DNA from 2 places in the Dactylosporangium sp. CS-033363 genome. Region 2 is predicted to be linked to the other one. Evidence: riboswitches for the same ligand, from Rfam matches in the RefSeq annotation. Region 2 holds a riboswitch; the other holds the start of a gene.
The links. Region 2 has a riboswitch for cobalamin ahead of ACQPZ4_RS12610 (VWA domain-containing protein). Riboswitches for the same ligand answer to the same signal wherever they lie in the genome.

Region 1 (14,781 bases), 800 kb from region 2:
TCGTACCAGCCGAGCGAGATGGCGTGATAGCCGTGCCGGGTCCCGGGCGCCCAGGCGGGCCGTTGCGCCGCGAGGGCCGCCGCGACCACGTCCAGGTCGGCGAGGTCGGACACGCTCAGCGGCCGGTCGATGGCGGGCAGGCCGGCCTGGTGGGCGAGCAGCTGGCGTACCGTCACCGCTGCTTTTCCGCCGGCCGCGAACTCGGGCCAGTAGGTCGCGACCGGCTCGTCGTGCGCGATCCAGCCGCGGGCGTGCGCGACGGCGATCGCGAGCCCGGACACGCCCTTGGTCGTCGAGAACACGGTGACGAGCGTGTCCTCGCGCCACGGCTCGCGGCGGCGGCCGTCGCGGTAGCCGCCCCACAGGTCGACGACCTTCTGCCCGTCGCGGTAGACGGCGCAGGCCGCCCCGATCTCGCCCCGCTCGGCGAAGTTCCGGCGGAACGCGTCGGCCACCGGGCCGTACCCCTCATCGACGCCGCCGCTGATGAGCTCCTGCGGCACGTCCACCTTGAGCACCATGCCGGCCGACGATACGCCGTCGGCCGGGCATTCGGCACTGTCCGTGCATCTACTGTGTGTCGCCGACCTTGTCCACGATGACCGCCTTGGTGTAGATCACCTGGCGGAACAGGTCGCCGACCCGGGTGTAGTCGTCGTTGCCGCGCTCGTCGGTGACGTGCCGCTCGGCGATGGCGACCTCGCGCTCGCCGATCAGCCGGTAGGTGGCCGGGTCGAACAGCAGCTCCTGGGCCAGGAACCCCTGCTCGACCCGGCCGAGGCCGATCGCCGGGCGCCCGTCGAGGTTCACCGCGTCCGGGTTGAGCCGCACCCCGTCGCCCTTCGCGAGCGCGCCGTAGAAGGCCGCCTCCACCTTGGGCGGCAGCACGTACTGGCCGAGCAGCCGGTCCAGGTCGACGCCGAAGTTCTTCGGGGCCTTGTCCCAGGCGAGTACCTTGTCCGGCGTGTCGAGCTTCTCGAGCTGGGCGTAGTCGAGCTGGCTCCAGCTGACGTTGCCGCCCTGCTCGTACACCTCCAGCTTGCCGCTCTCGTTCGTGGCCATCACCTTGGCGTCGATGCGCTTCCAGTTCTGGCTGGTGATCACCCGCGTGCTGCCGGGCCGGATCGGGTCGTTGGGGTGCTCGCGCTCGAACGCGGCGTCGTTGCGCAGCTCCTGCGCCTCGTTGTACATGAACTGGTCCGGCCGCGGGTCGGCCCACGGCTTGTGGGTGGCCGCCCAGGCCGCGTTGGTCAGCACCTCGGCCGCGCTGGCGGGCTTGGGGAACGGCAGCCCGACGGTCGAGTAGCCCTTGCCGCTGTCGTCGACCGTGCCGAGGTTCTCCACCGCGACGACGCCGATGACCGCCGCGGCCGCCGCAGCCGCCGTGAGGGCGACCCGGAAGGCCCATCGCTTGTGTACCGTACGAGGCGCCACCGCAACCGGCTTGTCCTCCATGTGCCGCATCAGGGCCGCGCGGGCCCCGTCGCGCGCGTGCGGCCGGGGCGCGGGATCGGGCCCGAACGCCTCCCGCAGTGCCGTCATCTCATCCATCACTGAGCCACCTCCGAGTCGAGTTCCAGGGCCTTGCGCATCTCCTGGCGGGCGCGGTGCAGGCGGGAGCGCGCGGTGCCGGGCGGGATGCCCAGGGCCGCGGCCGCCTCCTGCTGGTTCAGGCCGGCCCACGCGACGAGCAGCAGCACGTCGCGGTCGGCCAGCGACAGGCGGTTGAGGGCGGCGGCGAGCCGGCCGCGCGCCCCGCCGGCGTCGACCCGTCCCGGCACCAGCTCCGTGTCGTCCGGCCCGCTGTCGGGCTCGGCGCTGCGGGCGAACGCCTTGAGCCGGCGCGCCTCGGCCCGCGAGTGGCGCATGATCAGGTTCGAGGCGATGCCGTACAGCCACGGCCGCACGTCCCCGCGCGCCGCATCGAACCCGTCCCGCCGGTCGTAGGCGACCAGGAACGTCTCCGACGCCACGTCCTCGGCCAGATCCGGCCCGAGGCGCCGCGCGGCGTAGGCGTAGATGTGCTCGTAGTGGCGGTCGAAGACCTCCGCGAACCGGTCCTGGAGCAGCTCCCTCACACCACCTGTTCGCCGATCGGCGGCAAAGTGTTCGCGCCCTCCGGTGGTGGCACGTTTCCGGGATTCGACGGTCCCGGGTTCGCCGTAACTTTAGTGGTGTCACCAGCGACAACCACTTCCCAGGGGGATACCGAAGATGAGCGACATCGACACCTACGACGGCGGCGACTCCGGCCACGGCGACGTGGACTACGGCCACTACTCGGCCGGCCAGGAGCACGACGCCCTCGACCAGCTGCACCAGGCCCAGGGCTCGGAGCACGACGCGCAGTCGCAGTTCGGCGTGTACGAGAACGACCACCACGCGCAGGAGTCGACCGACTTCTCGACCGGCAACCACGTCGAGTACGACCAGCCGGCCGCGGTGCACTACGAGGCCGACAACTACACCAACTACAGCCACGACGCGTCCGAGGACGACCACGTCTTCGCCGCCGAGGGCTCCGAGTCCTCGCACTCCGCCGAGTTCTCCGAGCTCGACGCCCTGTCGCAGCGCTTCGACGCCGCGTTCGCCGAGGGCACCCAGTTCCACGGCGAGGGCGGCCAGTACGGCGTCGCCGCCAACTAGCACTTCCAAGGGCTACCCCTGGCTCGAGGCCGGTCACCGTCGCGGTGGCCGGCCTTCGCCATGTCCGCCGTCACCGTGCCGGTTTTCGCCGCGCCGCCGCAGCAGCAGGAAGACGAGGCCGGCCAGTGCCGCGACGGCGACGAGTACGCCGGTGAGGGTGGCGGCCGGGTTCACCTCGTGCACCGTGTCGCCGTCCAGGGTGGCGGGGAGGGCGGCGCCCGGCGGCTCGGCGAACGTCTCGGTGAAGGTCGCCTCGCGGTGTACCGAGCCGTCGGCCGACGTGAACTCGCCGGTGCAGTCGTAGTGGCGGCTGCGGCCCGCGTACGCCGCGGTGCAGGCCCGCACGGTGATCGTGCCGCGGGTTCCCGTCGCGTAGTGGACCAGGTCGGCCGCGACCGCGCCGCCCGCGCACAGGGCCAGGACGGCCAGCAGGCCCGCCATGATCAGCAATGCGCGGCGACGGTTCATTTCGCCATGGCCGCCACGGTCTTGGCGAACGTCGCCTTCGTGGCGGCGATGGTCCGCTCGCGCAGGTCGTCCTTCTCCTGCTGGCTCCAGGCGGCGCCGTCGCCGCGGATGGCGACGAAGTACGTGTCGATCCGGAAGTTGCTGTCGCGCATGGCCACGTTCAGCTTCAGCTGCCCCTGGTCCTGGGTGCCGCCGGTGCCCGTGGTCTCCCAGGCGATCGCCGCCTCGCCCAGGCCGGTGACCGGGGCGTTCGGGCCGGCCAGCTTGGCGTTGGCCTCGCCGGTGGCCTGCTGGCTCTCGGCCAGGGAGACGTCGTTGTACGCGTAGACGAGGAACGAGATGTTCGCCGTGCGCTGCTGCTTCGAATCGCCCAGGGCGCGCACACGGCTGTACTGGCAGCTGGTCGAGTTCGCGACCGAGTTGGGCGAGCGGGACGCGTACGGCTTGGCGAGCTCGCCCTCGTACAGGTCGAAGTACTGGGTCGCGTCCGAGGCCTTGCACTCGTCCTCGGGCAACTTCTCCAGCGCGTACTTCCCAGGGCCGCCCGCCTTCTGGGCACCCGCGGTGGCAGCGGGTGTGGTCGGGCCGGTCGGGCCCGGGTCGCCGGTCCGGTCCTTGGCGAAGACGTAGACGTATGCGGTGGCGGTGCCGGCCACGAGGAGTACACCCGCGAGCACCATCGCGATGAGGACCGCCGGCGACGGACCGCGCCGCCTCGGCGCCGGTGCCGGTAGCGGCGGGGGCATGACCGGGGTGAAGGGGCGTTGCGGGGTCAGGGGCTGGCCGGTGGCGGCGGCCGGGGAGACCGGGGCGGCCGCGAACACGGGTGACGACACCGGGGTGGCCGGCGCCGTGAACTCGCCGGTGGTCGGGTAGGGCGCGCCCGAGGCCGGGACCGCGGAGACCGGGGCGGCGTTCGGGGTGCGGTTGACGTAGAGGGAGCCCTCGGCCACCACCAGTTCGGGCTGTTCGGCGACGACCGGGGCGATGCCCAGGGCCTCGTGCAGCATGGTGGCCACGAGCGGGATGCGGCTCGAGCCGCCGACCAGGAACAGCCCGGCGATCGCGGCGGTGCCGACGCCGGACTCGTTGACCAGGGCGCGGGTCATCGAGACGGTCGAGCGCAGTACCGGGCGGGTGAGGCCCTCCAGCTGCTCGCGGCCCAGCGGCACCTCGCGGCCGAGCGCGGGGATGCCGACCACGGTGCCGCTGGCCCGGGAGAGCATCTCCTTGGCCGAGCGGACGTCGTCCCAGAGCCGGCTGCGGGTGGCCGGGTCCGTCCACAGCTGGCCGTACGTGGCCTGCAGGAACCCGATGATCGCGGCGTCCACGTCCAGGCCGCCGACGTCGTTGAGGCCGTCCGAGGCGACCTGCTCGAAGCCGGTCGGGGTGCGCCGCAGCAGGGTGACGTCGCAGGTGCCGGCGCCGAGGTCGTACACGAGCACGCACGCCCCGAGCGGGAGCGCGGCGCCGCGGGTGTGCGCGAAGTACGTGGCGGCGGCGGTCGGCTCGCCCACCAGTTCGATGTTCACGAACCCGGCGTGGCGGGCGGCGTCGACGAGCAGCGCGCGGCGGTTCTGGCCCCAGTTCGCGGGGTGGGTGAGCACCACGTCCTGGACCGGCCCGGCGACCCGCGCGGCCTCGCGGGCGACCCGGCCGAGCACCGCGACGATCAGGTCGCGCACCCCGACCTCGGCCGCGCCGAGCAGCACCGCGGTGTCGTCGATGCGGCGCTTCGGGTTCGGCTCCATCCGCTCGGGGGCGCTGCGGGCCAGGTGAGCGGCGTCGCGGCCGGTGTGCAGCTGCCCGTCGGGGCCGAGCAGGACGGCGGAGGACAGCAGCGGCGAGCCGTCGAACAGCAGCGGCTGCACCCGCGCGTCGGGGCGCTGCAGCATCGCGATCGTGGTGGAGGTGCCGAAGTCGATCCCGAGGCGCAGGCGCGCAGCTGTCATGGTCGGCGAGGATAACAGTCGGTCACCTGGCGGAAAGCCGGTAATCGGTCTCTTCCCCGGGCAACTTGGCCCGAGACTACATCTGTAGTTCCCGGCACTACAGATGTAGTCTCGGTCGCATGCGGACCCGGCGGGAGCGGTTGCTGGACGCGGCGATCGAGGTCATCGGCACGGGCGGCATCCGGGCGCTCACCCACCGGGCCGTCGACGCCGGGGCCGGGCTGCCGGTCGGCTCGGCGTCCAACCTGTTCCGCACCCGCGAGGCGCTCATCGACGCGGTCGTGCGGCGCTTCGCCGAGCGCGAGCAGGCCAACTGGGAGCGCATCGCCACCGTGGTGGTGCCGGAGAGCCCGTCCGAGCTGGCCGAGGTGCTCAGCCGGTTCGCGAAGCTGAGCACGGGGCCGCAGCGGTCGCTGACCCTGGCGCGGTACGCGATCCTCCTCGAGGCCGCCATCCGCCCCGAACTGCGCGCCCAGCTGCTGGAGACCGGCGCCCGCGTGAACGCCTGGGCCACCCACTGGGTCCGCGCGAGCGGCTCGGCCGACCCCGACCGCGACGCCTCGCTGATCATGAACTACTGGACCGGGCTGGTGCTGCACCAGCTCGCCATGCCGGATCCCGCCTTCGACCCGACGGCCCGCCTGCGCGCGCTCGTCCTCGCTCTGGAGGTACCGCGATGAAGTTCTCCTGGTGGCCGGCCGTCGACGAGCAACGCGCGGCGGTCGCCGACCTGCTCGCGTCGCTCACGCCCGACGAGTGGTCGCACCCCTCACTCTGTACACAGTGGACCGTCCGCGAGGTGGCCGCCCACCTCACCCTGCAGCAGCTGACCGTGCGCGACCTGCTGGCCCGCACGCCCCTCCTGGTCCGGGCCAAGGGCAACCTCGACCGCGGCATCCACGACATGGCCGTGGCCCGGACCGCCGAGGTCGACGACGCCGGCCTGGTCGCCCTGATTCGCGCCTCGATCGGCTCGCGGCGCGCGCAGACCGGCGTCACCCCGTACGAGACCCTGACCGACATGCTCGTGCACGGCCAGGACATCGCCATCCCCCTCGGCCGCGACCTGCCGATGCCCCCCGACGCCGCCGCGGCCGCCGCGACGCGCATGATGACGATGCACTGGCCGCGCCCGTTTCCCATCAAAAAGACCCTGCTCCGGTACTCCCTGCTGGCCGACGACACCGCCTGGCAGTTCGGCAACGGCCCGGCGATCGAGGGCCCGATGAGCGCGCTGCTCCTCCTGGTCTGCGGCCGCCTCGCCGCTCTGGATCAGCTGCGAGGCCCGGGACTGGAATCGCTGCGGGCGGGCGCGGCATAGGGTCGGGGGTATGCGCCTGGTGTCGTTGCTGCCGTCGGCCACCGAGATCGTCTATGCCCTCGGCCTCGGTGAGCGGCTCGTCGGGGTCACGTTCGAGTGCGACGAGCCGCCCGCCGCGCGGACCGAGAAGACCGTCGTGGTGGGCGGGCGTGACACCAAGGGGATGAGGCCGGGCGAGATCGACGCCTACGTGCGCGACCAGTTCGCGGCCGGCGCGGACCTCTACACGCTGCACGCCGGCGCCCTGGCCGCGCTCGCGCCCGACCTCATCCTCACCCAGGACCTGTGCCGCGTCTGCGCCCTGCCGTCCGGCCACGTCGAGGACGCTCTCGACCACCTCGGCTGCCGCGCCGACGTGCTGTCCCTCGACCCGCACACGCTCGACGAGGTGCTGGGGACGATCGCGACGGTGGGGGAGCGGGCCGGGGTACCGGAGCGGGCCGCCGCCGTCGTCGCCCACCTCCGGTCCCGGCTCGACGCCGTCGCCGAGCGGGTCTCGGGGCGCGCCCGGCCGCGGGTGGCGGTCGTCGAGTGGGTCGATCCGCCGTTCACCGCCGGGCACTGGGTCCCCGACCTCGTGACCGCCGCCGGTGGCGAGCCCGTGGCGGCCCGCCCGGGCGCGCGGTCGGTGCAGGTCGACTGGTCCGAGCTGACCGGCGCGCACCCCGACGTCGTGGTCGTCACGCCGTGCGGCTTCCATCTGGACGGGGCCGCCGAGCAGGCCGCGCTCGTCGCCCCGCGGTTCCCGGACGCGCAGGTCTGGGCCATCGACGCCGACGGCATCGTGGTGCGGCCCGGCCCCCGCCTGATCGATGGCGTCGAGGCCCTCGCCGCGATCCTGCACCCGGACGCCGCCGCCCCGGCGCCGTCCGGCTCCATCCGCCGCGTGCGCTGAAATCTGCGCGACACGCCACAAGGGATAGTGGCGTGCATTCGTGGCGGTACCCATATATGGTGGTGACCGTAGCTGGTTCGGCCACTCTTCCAGGGTGGCCGAGGCAAGAGGGAACCCGGTGCGAATCCGGGACTGCCCCGCAGCGGTCAGTGGGAACGACAGCCGTCATGTGCACTGGGCTCGATCAAGCCTGGGAAGCGACGGCCAGTAGGCATGCGCTCGGCGCCCACGAGTCCGAAGACCTGCCAGCGCGCCGCGCACCGATGAGGGTGGGCGGCGGTCGAAGGCCGCGCGGGACGGCCGACGCCGAGTGCCGGGCCCTGGCCGCATGCCGCCGCGGGGTACCGGTGGCGTCTCCGCGTGTCTTTTCGGCCGGAAACCGTCGAGGGCACGAGGAGAGGGAACGCGGATGCAGGTCCGGAAACGCAACGGCGACGCCGAAGCGGTGGACGTCAACAAGATCGTGCGTGCGGTCGAACGCTGGGCCGGGGACCTCGACGAGGTCGACCCGCTGCGCGTGGCGACCCGCACGATCAGCGGGCTGTACGACGGCGCGACCACCGCCGAGCTGGACAAGCTGTCGATCCAGACGGCGGCCGAGCTGATCGGGGAGGAGCCGCAGTACTCGCGGCTGGCGGCCCGGCTGCTCGCCGCGTACGTCGACAAGGAGGTGCGCGGGCAGGGGGTCGCGAGCTTCAGCCAGTCCATCGCGTACGCGCACCAGCAGGGGCTCATCGGCGACGACACGGCCGCGTTCGTGGGCCGCAACGCGCGTAAACTGGACGATGCCGTGGACCCGCAGGGGGACCTGCGCTTCGAGTACTTCGGGCTGCGCACGGTCGCGGACCGCTACCTGCTGCGCCATCCCGAGTCGCGGCTGGTGGTGGAGACGCCGCAGTACTGGCTGCTGCGCGTCGCCTGCGGCCTGTCCGAGACGCCGGCCGAGGCGATCGGGTTCTACCGGCTGATGTCGTCGCTGGCGTACCTGCCGAGCTCGCCGACGCTGTTCAACTCCGGCACCCGGCACACCCAGATGTCGAGCTGCTTCCTCGTGGACTCCCCGAAGGACGAGCTGGACTCCATTTACGAGCGGTACCACCAGGTCGCCAAGCTGTCGAAGTTCTCCGGCGGGATCGGCATCTCGTGGTCGCGCGTGCGGGGGCGGGGGGCGCTGATTCGCGGTACCAACGGGAAATCGAACGGCATCGTGCCCTTTCTGAAGACCCTGGACGCCGGGGTCGCCGCGGTGAATCAGGGCGGGCGGCGCAAGGGAGCGGCGTGCGTCTATCTGGAGCCGTGGCACCCGGACATCGAGGAGTTCCTCGAGCTGCGCGACAACACCGGCGAGGAGGCGCGCCGCACGCACAACCTGAACCTCGCGAACTGGATTCCGGACGAGTTCATGCGCCGCGTCGAGGCCGACGAGGAATGGTCGCTGGTCGACCCGTCCGACGCCCCGGAACTGCCCGACCTGTTCGGCGAGGCATTCGACGCCGCCTATCGCGTCGCCGAGAAGCGGGCGGTCCGCACCGTCAAGGCCCGCGACTTGTACGGCCGGATGATGCGCACCCTCGCGCAAACCGGCAACGGCTGGATGACGTTCAAGGACCGCTCCAACGCGCTGTCCAACCAGACCGGCGCACCGGGGAACACCATTCACCTGTCGAACCTGTGCACCGAGATCGTCGAGGTCAACAGCGACGGCGAGACCGCGGTGTGCAACCTCGGCTCGATCAACCTCGGCGCCCACGTGACCGCGGCCGGCGTCGACTGGGACAAGCTGCGCGCCACGGTCCGCACCGCGGTCGTCTTCCTGGACCGGGTCATCGACATCAACTACTACCCGTCCCAGCAGGCGGCGGCGTCGAACCCGCGCTGGCGCCCGGTCGGCCTCGGGCTGATGGGCCTGCAGGACGCGTTCTTCACGCTGGGCCTGCCGTTCGACTCGCCCGGCGCGCAGGAGCTCTCGACGCGCGTGCAGGAGGAGATCTTCCTGACCGCGCTGGAGACGTCGGCGGAGCTGGCCGAGCGGTTCGGCCCGCACCCCGCGTTCGCCGAGACCCGCGCCGCCAGCGGCGTGCTGCACCCGGACCTGTGGAACGCCGTCCCGGCCGCGGCTTCGGGTCAGCGCTGGCCGGCGCTGCGCACCCGGATCGCGGCGACCGGCCTGCGCAACTCGCTGCTGATCGCGATCGCCCCGACGGCGACGATCGCGTCGATCGCGGGCTGCTACGAGTGCATCGAGCCGCAGGTCTCCAACCTGTTCAAGCGCGAGACCATGTCCGGCGAGTTCCTGCAGATCAACACCTATCTGGTACGGGAGCTCAAGTCCCGCGGCCTCTGGACCGCCCCGATCCGCGAGCAGATCAAGCGGGCCGAGGGATCGATCCAGGGCATCACGGAGCTGCCGGCCGACGTCCGCGACCTGTACCGCACCGCCTGGGAGCTGCCGCAGCGCGCCCTGATCGACCTGGCCGCCGCACGCGCGCCGTACATCGACCAGTCGCAGTCGCTGAACCTGTTCATGAGCGCTCCCACGATCGGCAAGCTCTCCTCGATGTACCTGCACGCGTGGAAGTCCGGCCTGAAGACGACCTACTACCTGCGCTCCCGCCCGGCGACCCGGATCCAGCAGGCAACGGTCTCCATCGCGCCGCCTGTTGCTGTGGCGTCGACTGGTTCGTTGGGGCCGGCCCTGACCGTGGCCGACGCCGATGCGCTGGCCTGTTCCCTGGAGAACCCCGAGTCCTGCGAGGCCTGCCAGTGACCACCATCCCCGAACCGCGCCCCGCCGATCGGCGCCCCATGCTGCTGGACCCCGGCATGGACCTGACGCTGCGGCCGATGCGGTACCCGCACTTCTTCGACCGCTTCAAGGACGCCATCAAGAACACCTGGACCGTCGAGGAGGTCGACCTGCACAGCGACCTGCCCGACCTGGCCCGGCTCACCCCCGCCGAGCGGCACCTGGTCTCCCGGCTGGTCGCCTTCTTCGCCACCGGCGACACGATCGTCGCCAACAACCTCGTGCTGAACCTGTACCAGCACGTCAACTCCCCCGAGGGCCGGCTGTACCTCTCCCGCCAGCTCTTCGAGGAGGCCGTGCACGTCCAGTTCTACCTGAACCTGCTCGACACGTACGTCCCCGACGAAACCGAGCGCTTCGCGGCCTTCGCGGCCGTGGTGAACATCCCGTCGATCCGCCGCAAGGCCGAGTTCTGCTTCCGCTGGATCGACTCCCTGGGCGACCTGCACGAGCTGCGGACCCGCGACGACCGCCGCGCGTTCCTGCTCAACCTGATCTGCTTCGCCGCCTGCATCGAGGGCCTGTTCTTCTACGGCGCCTTCGCCTACGTCTACTACCTCCGTTCCCGCGGCCTCCTGCACGGCCTGGCCTCGGGTACCAACTGGGTCTTCCGCGACGAGTCCATGCACATGGCCTTCGCCTTCGACGTGGTCGAAACGGTCCGCTCGGAGGAACCGGACCTCTTCGACGACAACATGGCCGCCGAGGTCCGCAACATGCTCGCCGAGGCCGTCGAATGCGAGGTCCAGTTCGCCGCCGACCTGCTGGACCAGGGCATCTCGGGCCTGTCCCTCGCCGACATGCGCGAATACCTCCAGCACGTGGCGGACCGCCGCCTGGCCGTCCTGGGCCTCGACCCGCTCTACGGCAGCCGCAACCCCTTCGCGTTCATGGAACTCCAGGACGTCCAGGAACTGTCCAACTTCTTCGAACGCCGCGTCTCGGCGTATCAGGTAGGCGTCACGGGCACCGTCTCCTTCGACGACGACTTCTGACGCTCCCCACCACCGAGCGCACCGACCAGGCGTCGCGCCTCAACAACGAGGCGCGACGCCCCCTTCCGCGCCGCGACTTCCGAAAGCCCGGCGATCTCCTCCGCCCGCTCCCCGCCACCCTCGCCGTGACCGCCGTCCGACCCGCGGTGACCCGCGCCAAACCGAGGCCGGCCAGCCACCGCAACCCCTCCCGCAGCGTCGTGTCTGCCAAGGGCGGCCCCGGCGTGGACGGCGGCTGTTTCCGCGTCGGGCCGGGCGGCGTCCGTTTCCGCACCGGCCGCGTCCCTGAAGTTCGTGGCGTTGGTAGCGCCTCGCCCGGCGGCCGCCGTGTCTGCGGCGATCGCGAGCAGATCAGGCGTGCCCCGCGGCGGCGTCGGCGCGGCGAGCAGAGCCGGCAGCGCAGCGACCAGCACCCGGAACACGACGTCCGGCGCCCCGGCGGCGGCCACATCGCGCAGCGGTTCCACGGCCCGGATGACTTTCACAGCCCCACCCACCGCGAGCAGCCCCAGATGGTGCCCGGCCGTCTCCGCGTCGAACGAGTCGGTGGCGGCCAGCAGCAGGAGCGCATCCACGGCGGCAAGGCGGTCGGTCTCGTGGCGCGCCGTCAACCCGTACGCGATGGCGATCGCCAGCGCCGGTCCGCCAGCGCCGTCGGTCTCGGCCAGCAGGGGCAGGACAGCCGCACCCCCGCGCTGGTCCATGTCGGCGGTCGCGGCCACGTCGGGCAGGGCGAAGGCGGCGACCAGCCCGCGGTGCCATGGCAGCATGCCCGGCCACAGCACGTGCCACCCGTTGCTCCCGGTCCCGACGGGCGGCGGCGCCACCCCGAGCAGCCCGAACGTCTCCGCCCCATCCGACGGTGCGGTGGTCACCTCGACGCGCAGGGCCGGCAACGTCTCGTAGTCCCAGTCGCCGCCGTGCTTCTTCGGCCGGCGCGGCCTGACCCCTACCTGCCACGCCGGCTCGGGCAGACCGCCGCTGCGAAGCCACGCGCCCAGCCTCGCCCCCGCCGGTGTTCCCAGCACCTCGGCCCGCGCCGCCGAGCCCAGATCCGGGCCGGGTGAGAGGCGCAGCATCGCCTGGGCCAGGTCCCATGGCCACGGGTCGCCGGGACCGAAGGCGGCCAGCCGGGCGAGCAGTACGTCGGTGTCGAGGCCGCCGTTGCTCCAGGTCGGCGCGCTCAGCAACCCGCCCGCCGGCAGCGCGTCCGAGCCGAGGTGCAGCCCGATCTCGGCCAGCCGGGCCCGCAACAGCCGCTGCAACGGCGGGATGCGGCGGTCCGGCGGGGACTCGCCCAGCGACAGGAACCGCCGTGCCGCGGTCAGCAGCGAGGCCCAGCCCGAGGTCGCCGCCGGGGCCAGGCGGGGGTCGATCACGGTCTGCAGCAGCCGGGTGAACGTGCCGCACAGGCAGTTCGGGTCCCATCGGTGCTCGCCCATCCCGTCGCGGTGCCGCTCCACGACCGGCTGCAGCGCGCGGGCCAGGGCGGGCCGGTCGGTGGCGGCGAGCCGTACGACGCCGTCGAGGATCCGCTCCAGGGGCAGCAGCGCCGAGAACGGCCGGTCGCTGTAGAACGCCGCGACCTCCTCCGCCAGCTCGTCCGGGTCGGCGATCGGAGCCGGCGCCGGCGCAACCGGCGGGGGAGCGGGCAGCGCGACGGCGACGGGCAGCGCCGGTGCCGGATCCTCCAGCAGCGCCTCGATCTCGGGACGGCGGTCCGGGAACGCGCGGGCCAGCGCGGTCAGCCAGGTGCGCTGCGTCTTGACCAGGCCCTTGTCCGGCCGGAGCAGCACGGCCCGCGACGCATCCAGCACCGCGTCCAGGTCGAGCTCCGGCACGGCGCGCAGGGCCTTCTGCGCGGCCGCGGCCACCGTCACCGGGCCGCCGGACAGCAGCCGCAGGTAGTCGCCGGCGTGCGCGGAGACCTCGGCCGGCGTGGGAGAGAGGGCCGTCAGCATGGCCAGGAACGCCCGGGTCCCCTGCCGCCGATCGCCGCCGCGCACCAGCCGGGACAGCGCCGCGGCCAGCAGCTCGGCGCGGTCCAGGCGCCCCTCCCCGGCCAGCGCGGCCAGGGCCGCCGGGATGGCCAGGTCGCCGCCGCGCTTGGTGTGCGGGTCCCAGATGACCAGGTGGTTGGCCGCCTCGGGCGACGTGAACACGCGGGGGACCAGGGCGTCGAGGAAGCGGTCGGTGCGCAGGCGGTCCACGATCGGCACGGACCGCAGCTCCTGCGCGGCGGGGAAGTTCAGGTCGTCGAGCCAGCCCGTCACGAACCAGTCGCCGTCCGGCGGGGTCTCGACCAGGGTGGCGGCCACCGGCCACACCGTGTCGAGCCGCGCGCCCAGGTCGGCCAGCCACGGCACCCCGCGGGCCCGGCCGGTCGCCACGATCGCGTCCGTCGCGAAGGGGAACAGCCGGCGCCGCAGCATGCGTGCGGCCGCCGCGGCCGAGGGCGCCGTGCCGACCGTGGCCACGGCCAGGGCGATGCTCGCCGGCCCGTACCAGGGTTCGCGATCCTGCTTGACGTGCGCCTCCAGGGCCTTGAACTCGACCCGCCGCTCGGCCTCGGACAGCGCCGCCACCGCCGCCATCACCACAGGCACCTGGCCGGTCCGAAGAACGTCGACAACGCTCATGCGATCGTCACCGCCACCGCGGCCAGCACCACAGGCGCCGGGCCCTTCCGAAGAGCGTCGACAACGCTCATGCGATCGTCACCGCCAGCGCGTGCTTGCACGGCCCGCGGTTCCCCCGGTGCTTGCCCCACCAGGGACACGTGCACGTCAGCGTCCCGTCGGGCAGCCGCCGCACCCGGTACGTCTCGCCGCCGCTGCGCACCGTCGCCGCCGCCGGGCCGTCAAGAACAACCGCTCCCGCCTCGACCAGCGCCCGCGCGCCCGCCAGCCGGGGGTTGTCCCGCTCCGCCCGTGCCGCGTCGTACGGCAGCACCCGGTGGAAATAGGCCGCCTCCGCCACGTCGTACCCCACCCGCCCCGCCGTCCCGAGCTGCGCCAGCGCCGCCCGCACCCGCTCCGGCACAAGCCCCGCGGCGTCGGCCAGCGCGGCGATGTCGATGGTCGGGTCCCAGGAGAGCAGCGCCCCGACCAGCTCCGCGTCGTCCGTGGCCTCGTCCGCCGCCAGCGACAGCAGCGCCGCCCCCTCGCCCGAGAAGCCGCGGTGCACCTCCGGTGACAGGGTCAGCGTCAGCCGCAGCGCAGGCGTGTGCACCTCCCAGGCGCTCGGCACCGGCGGGGAGCCGGGCTTGGCGGGCGGGCCGTAGACGCGCAGGCCCGTGACGTACCGGAGCAGGGGTTTCAAGGCGGCGAGCCGTCCGGCCCCGGCGAGGCACACCGCACCCGGCCCCGGGCGGGAGGTCAGGCGCAGGGAGCGGCCGGCCGGCACCGCCCACAGGGTCGAGCGGTCGCCGGCGGCGGGCAGGCGGCGCAGGAAGGCGTTGGCCTCGGCGGCCGGCAGCTCGGCGCGCAGGTCGAAGCCGGACGCGAGCACGTGGACCTCGGCGAAGCCGCGCAGCCAGCGGGGCGGGAGCGGCACCTTCTTCTCCACGACCGTGCCGTCCAGTGTCGAGGCGGTCAGCGCGTCGGGGCCGACCGACAGGTGCAGCGGGTCGAGGCCGGCGATGCGGGCCAGCGCCTCGCGCAGCGGCGGGTTGACGTCGACGTTGGTGGTGCCGTGGC
Region 2 (14,781 bases):
ACCTGGTGGAGGGCCACCCGGTCGGCGTCGAGGCGCTGCTGCGCTGGCGGCACCCCCGGCTCGGCACGATCCCCCCGCGCGAGACCCTGGCCGTCGCCCGGGAACTGGGCCTGACCGCCCCGATCAACGACTGGGTCCTCGCCCGCGCGGCGCGCCAGCTGTCCTTGTGGCAGCACGAGGGGTACCGCCTCTGGATCTCGGTCAACGTGGCCTTCGACGACTTCGTGGCCCCGACCTTCCCGGCGCGGCTGAGCCTGGCCCTGGACAGCCACCAGATCGACCCCCGCGACTTCGTCATCGAACTCGCGGAGCGCGAACTCGGCACCGACCTGGAGCGGGTGGCAGAACCCTTGGCGACGGTACGGGCAATCGGCGTCCGCACGGCCCTGGACGGCTTCGGCAGCGGCTCCACGTCGCTGGCCCACCTGCGCCGCCTGCCGACCGACCTGCTGAAGGTGGACCGCACCCTGTTCACCGCCTCGCCGGGCGGCGGCGTGGCCCCGATCATCGACGTGGTCGTGAACCTGGGCCGCCGCCTGGGCGTCACGGTGATCGCCCACGGCCTGGAGGCGGGGGAGCACCTGGAGCTGGTGCGGAGGGCGGGCTGCCGGTACGGGCAGGGCCACTACTACGGCCAACCCGCCCCGGCGGAACGCATCGAGGCCGCCCTGGTCCGCCAGCGCACGTGGTGACGGCGGGTCAGCCGACCGGGTGCCAGCGGTTGTACAGCGCCACCTTGTCGGCGTCCTGCGGGCCCCACGACCCCTTCGCGTAGGAGGCCGGGGTCTCGGGATCGTCGAGGATCGGGCCGACGATCCGCCAGCTCTCCTCGACGATGTCCATCCGGCCGAACTGCGCCGGATCGCCGCGCAGGGCGCTCAAAAACACGTGCTCGTACGGCTTGCGGCCGCCTACCAACTGCTCGTCGAGATCGGCACTCAACCGGATCTGGCGCACCAGGTTGTCGCCGCCGGCCGGGTCCCGCCCGTAGAGCTCGAACGAGATCTCCTCGTCGGGCCCCAGCCGGAAGCGGATCAGGTTCGGGTCGGGCTGCCCGTCGACGTCGGTGAACAACAGGACCGGCGGCCGGCGCAGCTCGACGACGACCTCGAGCGTCGTCTCGGCCATCTCCTTGCCGGCCCGGATGCTGATCGGCACTTTGTGCCAGCGCCAGTTCTCGATGTACATCGTGGTCGCCACGAACGTCTCGGTGCTCGACCCACGGGCCACGCCCTTGACCCCGGCGTAGCCGACGTACCGCCCCCGCACCGTGTCGCGCTTGCGGATCGGCCGGGCCGAGCGCAGTACCTTGTGCTTCTCGTCGAGCAGCGCGTCGGGGTCGCTGTCGGCCGGCGGCTCCATCGTCAGCAGCGCCACCACCTGCAGCAGGTGGTTCTGCACGACGTCCCGGATCGCGCCGACCGGATCGTAGAACGACCCCCGGTCCTCGACCCCGAAGTTCTCCGCCATCGTGATCTGGATCGTCCGCACGTACGAGCTGTTCCACAGCGGTTCGAGCAGCGTGTTGGCGAACCGGAACACCATGAGATTCTGCACGGCGTCCTTGCCCAGAAAATGATCGACCCGGAAGATCCGGTCCTCGGGGTAGAACTGCTTGATCTTGGCGTCCAGCTCGCGGGCGCTGCGCAGATCGTGGCCGTACGGCTTCTCGACGATCAGCCGCGAGCTGCCCGACAGCCCGGCGGCGTCCAGCCCGGCCGCCACCACGTCGAAGAGGTTCGGCGGCACCGCCAGGTAGAAGGCCGGGAACTCGGCGGCGCCGAGCGCCTCCTTCACCCGGGTGAACAGGTCCGGATCGTCGAACGACCCGGTGACCAGCACCAGCCGCTTCGCGAGCCGCTTGAAGACGGCGTCGTCGACATCAACCTTGGCGTCCTTGAGCGACGCTCGCGCCCGGGCCACGAGCCCGCCGGCGTCGAGGTCGGTCCTTGCCACGCCGATGACCGGGACCTTCAGCTCGCGGCGGGCCTCCATGGCGTACAGCGCCGGCAGCAGCATCTTGTAGGCGAGATCGCCGGTGATGCCGAACAGGACGAAGGCGTCGGCCTCGCGTTTGCGGTCTCCGGTCACTCCGTCATGATGCCCACCCGGCTGAACGCCAACCACCCGCACAGCAGGAGCGCGTCGAGCAACTCCTGCGCGGATCGCCACAGTTCGTCGTCGACCTCGGACGAGTCGTTTCCGAAGCGCCAGGGGTCGTGCGGCATGCGTCAGTTCTCATCGTCGCCGCCCAGGGCCGAGGCCCGCACGGCTCAACGTCACGCCAGCGCTCCCTATGCACAACTCCGCCCGTCGGCGGCGGGGTAGTCCCGGACGTACATGCTCGGCCGGCGGGCAGCCGCTTCGCGAAGCGTCCTCCGCTTAGGCGTGACGGATCGAACCACAGTTCATTGGCTGGGGAGCACTTGGACTTGGTGCCGAAGCCGGGGCGCCGGTTCGGGCAGGGCCCACTACAAGGCGGCTACCGGATCTGCCGATGAGCGGATAGGCCCAGCCGATCGGATCTTCCATTCCGGCTCGCGAGGCGCCAGCGTCGAGGAGCCTGATCGTTCTGCCCGCCGTGCTTCTGTGTAATCGGTACTGTCTGTTAGATCGGGGTGGCTGCGTGGACCGCAAGGACGACGAAAAGCGCGAAGGCACAGGCGAGGCCGCAGAACCTGGATCCGGAGCTGATGCGTACGAGGGCAACGAGTTGCTGCGCATCGCGTCCACGATGCCGGACACGGACATCGCCCTGGTGCGCCAGCGCGTCGGAGAGATGAACAACTTCAGGGAACTGGCCACCGACGCGCTCGATGTCCTGGAACGGCATCACCGCGCCACGCTCGGAGTCAACAGCCTGAGCCAGGAGTCGTTCCACCGGGCCTGCCAGGACACTCGAGACATCTTCCGGATTGTACTTTCGCGTGACCTGGAATGGGAGCAGCAGCATCAGATACTCGACCTGCTGATGACACTCGTGCACATAGAAGCCGCAAAAGACGCCGAGAACAAGAAGCTGCTCACCTTGCTGTCCGAGAAGCTATCGAAGAAAACGATGTGGATCGCCGGCGTCGCCATCGCCGTCACCGCTGGGGTCGCGGTGATCGTCGCTCCGCAGGTGGCGCGAAAAGTTGGAGAAGCACTGCGAAGAGTCCCTTTGTAGAGACTGGCCTCGACATCGATCGCATCATCCCGCCTCATCGCCGCGTGAGCCGGCAGTCCGCAAGTCCATGTGCACGCTCATGCCGCGATGCGAGGGTGCCGGCGGTTGGAGGGGCGGCCAGCGGTAGGCGCGGGCGCTAAGATCCGCCGCGTGCGGAAGCCACTCGCGGTCATGTTGGTCGGCTTGCTGCTGGCCGTCGCTGCCTGCAACGACGGCGCACCGAAGACGGCGGGGGCTGGGGCTGCAGCGAGCGCGAGTGCCAGTGCCGAGGTGCCGTCGGCCGGCCCTCAGCCGTCCCCAAGCGGTGCCGCGTCGCTGGCTCCGACCGAGCCCGTCGTCACGACCACGACCGCCAAGCCTGCCGTGACGACCAAGGCGGCGACGAAACCAGCGACCGCGAAGGCGACCACGCCGGTGTGGGTGTTTCCGTCGGCGACGGTCACCAGTGTGACGGTGACGCTGGCCAAGAGCTCATTCACCGGCAGCTGCTCCGACACGCCGGTTCAGGTGTACGTCACCTGGAGTATTCACCTCAGCCTCAACACGGAGCAGCAGGTGCGTCTCCTCGTCCATACCAGTGACGGGGCGGCCCTCCCGGGCTACTGGCTCGCCAGGGACGGGGCGATCAGCTTCGAGCAGGTCGTCGGCGTGGCGATCGAGGCGGGCCATCCGCACAAGGTCGTCGACATCTGGGTCGAGACCATCGCGCCGAGCCGGGCGCAGTCGGCGCGCAAGGCGTTCACGATCGACTGTCAATAGGACTAGCGGAACGCGGCGCCCATTTTGTCCAATGACTCGCGCATGACGTCGGACAGTGCGGTGCCGTTCGGGCGGTCCAGCCATTCCTGTACCGCCACCCGCATCGTGACCAGGAACGCCGCCGCCATCAGCCGGGCGCGCATCGGTTCGGCCTCCGGGGAGCGCAGCGCCACCTGGGCCGTCAGTTCGTCCTCCATCGACGCGTAGGTCGAGACCTGCTGCGCGGCCAGTGCCGGGTGGCGGCGGACCAGCCGGACCTGCGTCACCCAGTGTGGATCACGCGCGCCGAGGGCCTGTTGGAAGTCCAGCGCCGCCGCCGTCAGGGCCGCCCACGGGGCCTCTGAGCGCGGGCGCTCCCGGACGGTCTCGACCAGGCGTAGGACGCGCTGCTGGTCGCCGTACAGCAGCGCCTCTTCCTTGCTCGCGAAGTAGTTCGAGAACGTGCGGCGGGAGACCTCGGCGGCGTCCGCGATGGCTTCGATGGTCACCCTGTCCAGGCCGTGCGCGATCGACAAGGTCACGGCGGCCTCGTGCAGGGCCGTCCGGGTGGCTTGTTTCTTGCGTTCCCGCAGGCCTGCTGTTCCCACGCGGCCGATGTTACCTAGTTCTCACTGAGCAAACTTGCGCATTGGGCAAGTTTTTTGGATGCTTGTATCAGGCAAGTATTCGGGAGGGTCGGTGGAGCACGTCGAGGCGCTGCGGGATGGCGTGCGCGAGCTGATGAAGGTCGTGCGGCTCCTCAAGCAGCAGCATCAGGAGCACGCACCGGCCGTCAGCGGCATGCTCGCCGTGATTCGGCGGCACGAGAAGCTGCACCTCAAGGACCTGGCCGCGGCCTGTGCGCTCGATCAGTCGACGACCAGCCGGGCGGTCAGCTCGCTGGTGCAGGACGGGCTCGTGCGGCGGGTCGCGGACCCGCGCGACGGGCGGGCCTGCTTCCTCGAGCTCACCGATGACGGAACCGAAGCGCTCAAGAAGGCCGACGAGTGGTACGCCGCGATGCTCGCCGCCACCCTGCGGGACTGGACCCCCGCGGACACCGAACTTCTGGCCGGCCTGCTGCGCCGCTTCGCGCAGTCCCTGGCCGCCACCGATCCCACCACAGCACAGAGCACGACCCTGGAGGCAACACGATGAGTCATCCCACCCAGACCGAGGAGCCGATGACCCATCGGCAAGTGCTGGAGGCGCTCAGCGGCCTCCTGCTCGCGCTGTTCGTCGCGATGGTCAGCTCGACGATCGTCTCGACGGCGCTGCCGAAGATCATTGGTGCGCTCAACGGTACGCAGACGCAGTACACGTGGGTCGTCACGGCCACGCTGCTGGCGGCGACCGCGACCACCCCGATCTGGGGCAAGCTGGCCGACCTGTACAGCAAGAAGGTCCTGGTCCAGATCTCGATCCTGATCTACGTGGTGGGCTCGATGCTCGCCGGCATCTCGCAGAGCGCCGGGGAGCTCATCGCCGCCCGCGCCTTCCAGGGCATCGGCGTCGGCGGCCTGCAGGCGCTCGTGCAGGTGGTCATCGCCGCGATGATCCCGCCGCGCGAGCGGGGGCGCTACAACGGGTACCTCGGCGGCGTCATGGCGGTCGCGACCGTGGGCGGCCCGCTGCTCGGCGGCGTCATCGTCGACACCGACTGGCTGGGCTGGCGCTGGTGCTTCTTCGTCGGCGTGCCGGTGGCCGTGATCGCGCTCATCGTGCTGCAGAAGACCCTGCACCTGGTCACCATCCGCCGGGACAACGTGAAGATCGACTACGCGGGTGCCTCGCTCATCGCGGCCGGGGTCAGCGTGCTGCTGATCTGGGTGTCGTTCGTCGACGGGTCGTTCGCCTGGGCGTCCTGGCAGACCGCGGTCATGGTCGGCGCCGGCGTGGTGCTGCTCGCGCTCGCCGTGTGGGTCGAGTCGCGCGCGGCCGAGCCGGTCGTGCCGCTCTCGATCGTCAAGGAGCGCACCACGGCCCTGTCGATCCTCGCGAGCCTCGCGGTCGGCATGGCGATGTTCGGCGGCGCCGTCTTCCTCGGCCAGTACTTCCAGATCGGCCGCGGCTACACCCCGACCGAGGCGGGCCTGCTGACCATCCCGCTCATGGCCGGCGTGCTGATCTCCTCGATCGTGGTCGGCCAGCTGATCACCCGCACCGGGAAGATCAAGCCGTACATCATCGCGGGCACGATCGTGCTGGTCGCGGGCTTCGGGCTGCTGGCCACCATCGACCACGAGACCTCGCTGGTCTACGTGAGCGTGGGCATGCTGCTGGTCGGCGTCGGGGTCGGCATGTCGATGCAGAACCTGGTGCTGGCGGTGCAGAACACGGTACAGCTGAAGGACATCGGCGCCGCCAGTGCGACCGTCGCGTTCTTCCGCTCGCTCGGCGGCACCATCGGCGTGTCGGTCCTCGGCGCGGTCCTGGCCCGCCGGGTCACCAGCAACATCACCGACTCGCTGGCGGCGGCGGGCGTGCCGGCCCCGGCCGGCGGCGAGACCAGCAACCTGAACCTCGCCGCCCTGCCGCCCGCGTTCCAGCACATCGTGCGGGCCGCGTACGGCGACGCGACCGGCCACATCTTCCTCATCTCCGCGGCCATCGCGGTGGTGGGCGTGATCGCGGCCCTGTTCATGAAGCCGGCGATGCTGCGCAGCACGCTCGACCTGTCGGCCAAGAAGGCGGAGGACGAGCCGGTCGGCGCGAACAGGTAACCGACAAGACCCGAAATGGGCCGGCGCACCCCCTGGTGCCGGCCCATTTCGCTGTTATAAACCAAAGCATGCCGCTCGTCGCGCACCTCAGTGATCCGCACATCACCACCGGCGCCCTCTCCGCGGAGCCGGCCATGGGGCTCTACCGGGCCCTGACCCGCGTGCTCGCGCTGGAGCCGCGCCCCGACTGCGTGATCATCACCGGCGACCTCGTCGACCACGGCCGGGCGGGGGAGTACGAGGTGCTCAAGGAGCTGATCGAGGGTTTTCCGGTGCCGATCCATCTGGTACCGGGCAATCACGACGGCAGGGCCGCGCTCCAGGCGGCGTTCGGCCTGGAGCGGACCAACCGCATCGCCGAGCACAGCGGCTTCAACGTCGTCGTGCTCGACTCCCTCGAACCCGCGCTGGGCGACGCCGGCATCCTGGGCCCCCAGCAGCTGGAGTGGCTCGACCAGACCCTCGGCCGGCACGGCGGCACCCCGACCTTCGTCTGCCTGCACCACCCGCCGATGCGGGTCGGCATCCCCGGCATGGACGCCATCCGGCTCGTCGACGGGCCGGAGCTGGCCGAGGTGGTGCGCCGCCACCCGCACATCGTCCGGGTGCTCGCCGGGCACCTGCACCGGGTCGTGACCGCCGGGTTCGCCGGGACGATCCTCAGCGTGGCGCCCAGCACGTACCGTCAGGTCGACCTCGGCATGCGCCCGGACCGCCCGGTCGGGTTCGTCGCGGAGCCCACCGGCTTCCTGCTGCACCGCCTGGAGGGCAGCGAATGCGTGACGCACCTGGTGCAGGTGAGTCACACGGGTGCACCAGTGATCGGCTATTGAGCCCTTTTGGCCCATTCCGCGTGGCACGTTTCCGGGATTTGAGGTGCGGCGGTGGCCCGTACCTTGAATGCAGTACCTGAGCGCACCCTTCACGCAAACCGAGAGGATCCACCCCCATGAGCGAGTACGGCGACTTCGACGCGGGCCAGGAGCACAGCTCCCTGGAGGCCGTGCACGAGGGCCACGGCGCCGAGCTGGACCACCAGTCGCAGTACGGCATCCTCGAGCAGGACCACCGCAGCTTCGAGCACGAGGAGTTCGAGAACCTCAAGCACATCGAGTACACGGACGCCGCGGGCAACCACTACGAGATCACCGAGTACACGCACTACGAGCACACCGAGGTCGAGGAGGACCACACCCTCATGGCCTACGGCCAGGAGAGCGTGGGCGACGCGGGCTTCGGCGCGGCCGACGGCACCGACGCCGGCTTCGGTGAGGCGAACGCGGGCTTCGGCGAGTCGGGCTTCGGCGCGGCGTCGATCTCCTCCGGCCTGGAGAGCATCACGTCCCGGTTCGAGAACTTCCTCGGCTCCGGTCTGACGAACAACAACGAGATCGACGAAGCCAGCGCGTGACGGCGGCCCCTCGGGGCGGTGAGATTGCGCTCACGACGCCGGTCGGCGGGATCCCCGCTGACCGGCGCCGTTTCGTTTACGTGTCCGTTGTCAAGCAGTTAAACCGCCGGAAATGGGCGGCAATCCGCGAAGAACCGACGCAGACTGGGTCGCCATGAGCCTCGACGACGACTGGCACTACCTGCCCACCCGGACCCGGGCCGGCGCGCTGCAGCGCGGCCTCGGCCGGGGCGCGGTGCGGGCCAGACAGGACCCGGCCGCGCCGGAGCTGGTGTACGCGTGCATCCGCCGCGACCACCGCTGGCTCCCGCTCGACGACCGCGCCGTCTACCTCGCCCGCCTGGTCCGCGACCTCGAGCTGCCGATCGGCCCGATCGTGGCCCGGCTGTTCGCCGCGACCGACGAGACCGGCGAGTTCACGCACGTGCTGCGGGTCGCCGAGGCCCTCGGCCGGTCCGGCCACGACGACATGGTCGAAAGCCTTCGCCGGTACGTCCAGATCGGCCACTACTGGCGCGAGGCCCTCGGCACCATCGCCGCCGCGTGGCCCGCGAACTGGTGGGACGACCTGCTGCCGGTGGCCGCCGACCGGCTCACCAGCGCCGGCCGCGCCCTGCACCTGCCGCCCGGCGCCCCGTGGGGCGAGTGGGCCGTCCGCGACGAGCGCATCCGCGAGGCCGCGGCGCACGGCCCGGAACCGCTGCGCGGCCTCGGCGAGCTGCTGTCCGCCGCCGACCTCTACGACGACTGCGCCGCCCAGCCGGTCCTGGACTCCCTGCCCGCGGCGCGGCGGGCGGCGGGCGATCCGGGCTCGGGGGAGTACTGGCCGGCGCTGTGCGTGCTGGCCGAGCGCGGCGACGAGTCCGACGGGCCCGCCCTGCTGGCCGGCCTCGACTGGCTGGACAAGCGCGAGGACGACCTGTGCGGCTACGACCGCCTGGTCGACGGCCTGGCCCGGGTGGGCGGGGACGCGGCCGTGCAGGCGCTGCCGCGGATCCGGTCGCTGTGGTTCAGCCCGCACTCGTACGAGCGGGCCGCCTACCTGCGCGCCCGCCTGGCCCTGGAACCGGACGCGTGCGCGGGCGCGCTGACCGAAGGCCTGTGGGACTGCGAGGCGGACGTGCGCCTGATCTCCGTGCGCCAGGTGCCGCTGGACGAGAAGCTGGAGCGCCGCCTCGCCTACCTGCGCGACGACCCGCTGGAGACCCTCGAGGTCCGCGCCGCCGCGGCCGAGCGGATCAACCTGGAAGCGATGCTCTAGCGGTCTTGCCGGGCGCGTGTCGGCTGGGTGACACATCGGCGCAAGTGGCTGCCAAGTCTCTGCCAAGTGTCGTCGCGCATCATGGTGTCAGCGCCACTTGAAAGGGCCACGGCAAAGGTCGAGGCCCTCGCACCGCCTACCTCGAGAACATTCTCGATACACATATAACTGAGCAGGCCCGGCGGCTCCCCCGTTGCCGCCGGGCTCTCATTTCCGCGCGCTATTTGGCGGTACCGCAGGTGGCCTGAATCCGCTGCGTGAGCCGGTCGGCGAAGGCGGCGTCGCTGATGACCCGCTGCTGGAATGCCTCCACCTGGTCGGTGCTGAGATCGGTGTAGATCGGGCGCGACGCGTACGCGGAGGCCATCGCCGACGGATCGGTGTACACCTGCGACTGCACCGAGCACAGGTGCGCCGCGGTGGCGTCGAGGAAGATGGTCTCGCGGCGGTCCGCGGTCAGCGGCGCCGATGCCGTGGTCTTCGGGGCCGTCATCTGCTGCGTGGTGTTGTCCTCGGCGTTGTCGGAGGACTTGCCGCACGCGGAAAGGCCCGCCGCGAGGGCCAGGGCGGCCGCGGCGAGCAGGGCACGGGAGCGGATCACGAAGTTCCCACCTCTCTGTGGAAATGACGGCGGGCCGGCCGGAGTCTCAGGGTGAGATCCGGCCGGCCCGGGGCCGTTACGCGACGACGAGCGTCAGGTCGTTCGAGTCGGTCGTGGTGCCGTAGGAGAGCTTGACCGTGAGCTTGTAGGTGCCGGCGGCGACGTTGGTCGCGTCGAACTTGACCGCGGCGTAGTCGTCGGTGCCGACGGCCAGGCCCGCGCCCTTGTTGAGCTGGGTGTAGGTGCGGTCGGCCGGGTACGACACGACGAGCCCCGAGGGGCCGCCCGAGACCGAGATCTGCAGGTTGTCCACGCCGGCCTTGCGGGACTGGAAGACGATCTGCTGCCAGACCGGGGTGGCCTTGGGCACGGTCACCAGGGTCGTCTTCTGCACCACGGCGTCGCCGGTCGCCGCCACGACCGGCAGGGTCGCCGTGGTCGAGCCGGTCTTCGCGGTACCGGTGCAGGAGGTCGCCCCGTCGGCCTTCACCGTGTACGAGTAGTTCAGCGTCAGCGGGACCAGCGCGAGCAGCGTGTTCGAGGTCATCGAGACCTGGAACGCGGCGTAGTCCACCTGGCCCTGGTTCAGCGAGTCGCCCTTCGACAGCGAGCTGTAGGTGGCGGTGTTGGTCGGGTACTTCACCGTGACGCCGGTGCCGCTCGCCGTGATCTTCACGTTGCAGATGTCGTCCGTGGCCGCCCACATCGTGCCGACCCAGCCCGTCTGGCCCGGCAGCATCGGCGCGAGCACCGGGATGACCAGCCCGAGGTCGGTCGTCGCGGCGGAGGCCGGGGCCGCCGCGGGGAGGATGGCGGCCGCACCGGCGGCGCAGGCGAGGGCGATGGAGGCTGAACGGCGCATCGGATGGGGTCCTTCCCAAGATGACTGGTGTCGACGAGCTGATCGGCGGCGGAACGGGCGGCTTGAGCTAGCCGGTGAGCGCTATCCAGGAGTCGTACTGGTGCACCGCGATTCCCGCGAACGCCGGATAGCGCTGGGCGGCGGTGTCGACGGCGCTCAGGGTCTGCTGCAGCTGGGTGGCGGTGTCGCCGTGGAAGCTGCAGTACGCGCAGTCGCCCAGGGCCTGCGTCTCGGCGCCCAGCCGGACCGGCTTGGCCAGCGAGGCGGCCCGGTTCAGCAGGTCGGCGGCGACCCCGACGATCGAGTTGTCGCCGGTGGCGGTGTTGCGGTAGCTCATCACCGTGACGCCGGCGACCCGGGCCAGGACGGCGTCGGCGAGGTTCCCGCCGCCGGAGACGGGCACGGTGGGCAGCCAGAACGGCACATCCAGCTCGAGCGGAAGCTCGGTCGCCGCGATCGTCTGATCCAGAAGCGCGAGATAGTCCGGTACCAGAGAAGCCTGGTCGTCGTTCCAAGCCGGAAGCAGGTAGGGCTCCACGTCCAGGTGCAACCCGTGGAAAAGGCCCGTCGCCGCGGCGCCCCGGGCCCAGGCGAGCGCGGTCGCGTGATCGGTCGTCCAGGACGGCTCCCCGCCGAGCGCGTCGAGCACGATCCCGGCCTCGTCGCACAGCGCCTTGAGCCGCTCGAGGTCGGTGGTGCCGGCCTTCGGGTCGTAGTAGGCGAACAGTGCGCGCACCCCGTTCGCGGCGGCCCAGTCGACGACCGGCTGCGGCTCCTCATGCCGCCACAGCCACATCGCCCGGGTGCCGGGCGGGGCGACGTGGGTCTCCGGGGCGAGGCCGGGCAGGCGCAGCGGCGTGGCGGCGATCATCGCGATCGCCACGAGGAGCACGCACAGCACCGCCTGGGCGGCCGGGTCCACCACGCGCCGCATACCCGTCCCATCGGCCGCCGCCTGCGGATTGTGAGGGTCACACCGCGCCACGTTGACGTTCCGGTGCCGGTGGGACACGATTGCGGAGCGGTATGTGGAGGAACCCGGTGCGAATCCGGGACGGTCCCGCCACTGTGACCGGGGAGGCGTCCCTCAGCGCACGGACCACGGCCGGCCTCGGCCGGAAGGTCGGGGGGCGGCGGCGATCCGGCAGTCAGGAGACTCCGGCCGCCGATCAGACGTCACCTCGCGGGCGCGGACCCGCCGAAGGGAAAGAGTGCCCGTGACCCCGCCGTACCCGTTCTCGGCCGTCGTCGGCCTGCCCGACCTGCGCCTGGCGCTCCTGCTCACCGCCGTGTCGCCGGCCATCGGGGGCGTGCTCGTCCGCGGCGAGAAGGGCACCGCCAAGTCCACCGTCGTGCGGGCCCTGGCCGCGCTGCTGCCCGAGGTGCCGGTCGTGGCCGGCTGCCGGTTCGCCTGCGACCCGGCTTCGCCCGACCCCGAGTGCCCGGACGGCCCGCACACCGCCGGCACGCTGCTCGCCGCGCCGACGCTCGACGCCGCCGACGGGCTGCCGGTCCGCGACGCCGGGTTCGAGCTGCTGGAGGAGTCGCCGGCGGTCACCGTCGGCTTCGAGGTGCGCCGCTCCGCCCTGGTCGAGCTGCCCGTGGGGGCGACCGAGGACCGCGTCGTCGGCACGCTGGACCTGCAGCGGGCGCTGGGGGACGGGGTCAAGGCGTACGAGCCGGGGCTGCTGGCGGCGGCGCACCGGGGCGTGCTGTACGTCGACGAGGTCAACCTGCTGCCCGATCACCTCGTCGACCTGCTGCTGGACGCGGCGGCGATGGGGCGGGCGCACGTCGAGCGGGACGGGGTGTCGGTCAAGCACGCGGCCCGGTTCCTGCTGGTCGGGACCATGAACCCGGAGGAGGGCGAGCCGCGGCCGCAGCTCGTGGACCGGTTCGGGCTGGTCGTGGGGGTGACGGCGCCGCAGGAGGCCGCGCCGCGGGCCGAGGTGGTGCGGCGGCGGCTGTCATACGAGGCCGATCCGGCCGCGTTCGCCGCGCGCTACGTGGCCGAGGACGCCTCCCTCGCGGAGCGGATCGTGGGGGCGCGGTCCCGGCTGGGGGCGGTGGCCCTTCCCGACGCCGAGCTGGATCGGATCGCTCGGATCTGTCTTGCGTACCGTGTTGACGGGCTTCGGGCCGACATCGTCGTCGCGCGGACGGCGGTGGCGCTGGCGGCCTGGCACGGGCGGTCGGTGGTGACCAGGGAGGACGTGCGGGACGCGGCGCGGCTGGCGCTGCCGCACCGGCGGCGGCGGGACCCGCTCGATCCGCCGGGGGCCGACCGGGACCGGCTGGAAGAGGTGCTGGAGCAGGAGGCCGGGCCGGACGACGACGATCCGCCTCAGGGTCCGCCGCCTCCGCCGGACGACGAGCCAGACCCGGTTCCTCCCGGCCCTTCGGATATTTCGGAAATGTCGGATTCATCCGGCCAGGGGCCGAGTGCGTCTGGGGGGACGCCGCCCGTTGCGCCCGAACAGCGGCCGCCGGCTGAGCCAAGTGCTGAGTCCGCTCCTGAGTCCGATAAGTCCGACGCTGGGTCTGGAGCTTCGGGCGAGTCTGACTTATCGGAAATGTCGGACACGCCGGGTTCCGTGGCCGCTCCCGGGCATTTGGCGTTCGCCGGCGTGCCGTACAAGCCGAAACTGCTGAGCATCGGTGGACGGGCGAACCGGCAGCCGGGCTCGCACGCCGGACGGCGCTCGCCCGCCCTGTCGCGGCACGGGCGGGTGGTGCGCTCGCGGGCGCCGATCGGCGGGAAGCTGACCAGCATCCACGTGCCCGACACGATCCGGGCCGCCGCGCTGCGCGGTGTGCGCCGGGCCGAGGCCCGCGACGTGCGCGAGGCGGTCAAGGTCGGCCGCGAGGCGAACCTGGTCCTGTTCGTCGTGGACGCCTCCGGGTCGATGGCCGCCCGGCAGCGGATGACGGTGGTGAAGACGGCCGTGCTGTCGTTGCTGCGCGACGCGTACCAGCGGCGGGACAAGGTCGGCATGGTCTCCTTCCGCGGCCACGAGGCCACGCTGGTGCTGGAGCCGACCGCCAGCCACGAGGTCGGCGTGGTGCGCCTGGCCGAGCTGCGCACCGGGGGCCGCACGCCGCTGGCCGCGGGGCTGCGCCAGGCCGCGCGGGTGCTGCACGGCGAGCGCCGCCGCGACGCCCGCCGCCGGCCGCTGCTCGTGGTGGTCACCGACGGGCGCTCGACCAGCGGGCCCGACCCGCTGAGCGTGGTGCCGCTGCTGGCCGGGGTGCCCGCGGTCGTCGTCGACTGCGAGAACGGCCCGATCCGCCTGAACCTGGCCCGCCGGCTCGCCGCCGCGCTCGAGGCCTCCTGTATTCCGCTGAGCAGCCTGGGAGCCTGAGAACAATGCCGCAGGGGAAAGTCGAGAGCGTCCCGGACGACGGGCTCACCACGCGCCAGCGGCGGCGGCAGCACGTGCTGGCCGTACACACGGGGCAGGGAAAGGGAAAATCCACGGCGGCGTTCGGCATGGCGCTGCGGGCCTGGAGCGCCGGCTGGCCGATCGCCGTGTTCCAGTTCGTGAAGAGTCCGAAGTGGAGGGTCGGCGAGGAGGCCGCCCTGCGCGCCCTGGGGGAGACCGGCAAGGGCGGCAGCGTCGTGTGGCACAAGATGGGCGAGGGCTGGTCCTGGATCCAGCGGCCCGGCGCCGAGCGCGACCACGCCGTCGAGGCGGCCGAGGGCTGGGCCCAGATCAAGCGCGACCTGGAGGCGGAGGCGTACCGGTTCTACGTGCTCGACGAGTTCACGTACCCGATCAAGTGGGGCTGGGTGGACATCGCCGACGTCGTGGAGACCCTGCGCGAGCGGCCCGGCAACCAGCACGTGGTCATCACCGGCCGCGACGCCCACCCGGACCTGGTCGAGCTGGCCGACCTGGTCACCGACATGACGAAGGTCAAGCACCCGATGGACGCCGGGCGAAAAGGCCAGCAGGGCATCGAGTGGTAGCCCGGATCGTCATCGCGGCACCCGCCTCCGGCCACGGCAAGACGACCGT

Region 1: another riboswitch for cobalamin. It lies ahead of ACQPZ4_RS16320 (ribonucleoside-diphosphate reductase subunit alpha); the one in region 2 lies ahead of ACQPZ4_RS12610 (VWA domain-containing protein).

The regions. Positions count from the first base shown of each region.
Region 1 is NZ_CP192032.1:3,512,237-3,527,017, forward strand. Features, by position in the region: gene ACQPZ4_RS16275 (serine hydrolase domain-containing protein) at 1-521, opposite strand, end outside; gene ACQPZ4_RS16280 (hypothetical protein) at 571-1,551, opposite strand; gene ACQPZ4_RS16285 (RNA polymerase sigma factor) at 1,551-2,078, opposite strand; gene ACQPZ4_RS16290 (hypothetical protein) at 2,215-2,646, shown strand; gene ACQPZ4_RS16295 (hypothetical protein) at 2,680-3,114, opposite strand; gene ACQPZ4_RS16300 (Hsp70 family protein) at 3,111-5,066, opposite strand; gene ACQPZ4_RS16305 (TetR/AcrR family transcriptional regulator) at 5,186-5,746, shown strand; gene ACQPZ4_RS16310 (maleylpyruvate isomerase family mycothiol-dependent enzyme) at 5,743-6,387, shown strand; gene ACQPZ4_RS16315 (ABC transporter substrate-binding protein) at 6,398-7,282, shown strand; cobalamin riboswitch at 7,339-7,546, shown strand; gene ACQPZ4_RS16320 (ribonucleoside-diphosphate reductase subunit alpha) at 7,611-10,049, shown strand; gene ACQPZ4_RS16325 (ribonucleotide-diphosphate reductase subunit beta) at 10,088-11,083, shown strand; gene ACQPZ4_RS16330 (hypothetical protein) at 11,038-13,722, opposite strand; gene ACQPZ4_RS16335 (SWIM zinc finger family protein) at 13,790-14,781, opposite strand, start outside.
Region 2 is NZ_CP192032.1:2,717,209-2,731,989, forward strand. Features, by position in the region: gene ACQPZ4_RS12540 (putative bifunctional diguanylate cyclase/phosphodiesterase) at 1-692, shown strand, start outside; gene zwf (glucose-6-phosphate dehydrogenase) at 700-2,091, opposite strand; gene ACQPZ4_RS12550 (hypothetical protein) at 2,088-2,228, opposite strand; gene ACQPZ4_RS12555 (hypothetical protein) at 2,627-3,166, shown strand; gene ACQPZ4_RS12560 (hypothetical protein) at 3,317-3,925, shown strand; gene ACQPZ4_RS12565 (TetR/AcrR family transcriptional regulator) at 3,928-4,512, opposite strand; gene ACQPZ4_RS12570 (MarR family winged helix-turn-helix transcriptional regulator) at 4,604-5,062, shown strand; gene ACQPZ4_RS12575 (MDR family MFS transporter) at 5,059-6,627, shown strand; gene ACQPZ4_RS12580 (phosphodiesterase) at 6,696-7,460, shown strand; gene ACQPZ4_RS12585 (hypothetical protein) at 7,577-8,038, shown strand; gene ACQPZ4_RS12590 (hypothetical protein) at 8,193-9,299, shown strand; gene ACQPZ4_RS12595 (hypothetical protein) at 9,520-9,900, opposite strand; gene ACQPZ4_RS12600 (hypothetical protein) at 9,977-10,762, opposite strand; gene ACQPZ4_RS12605 (hypothetical protein) at 10,830-11,696, opposite strand; cobalamin riboswitch at 11,795-11,920, shown strand; gene ACQPZ4_RS12610 (VWA domain-containing protein) at 11,980-14,124, shown strand; gene cobO (cob(I)yrinic acid a,c-diamide adenosyltransferase) at 14,130-14,732, shown strand; gene ACQPZ4_RS12620 (cobyrinate a,c-diamide synthase) at 14,726-14,781, shown strand, end outside.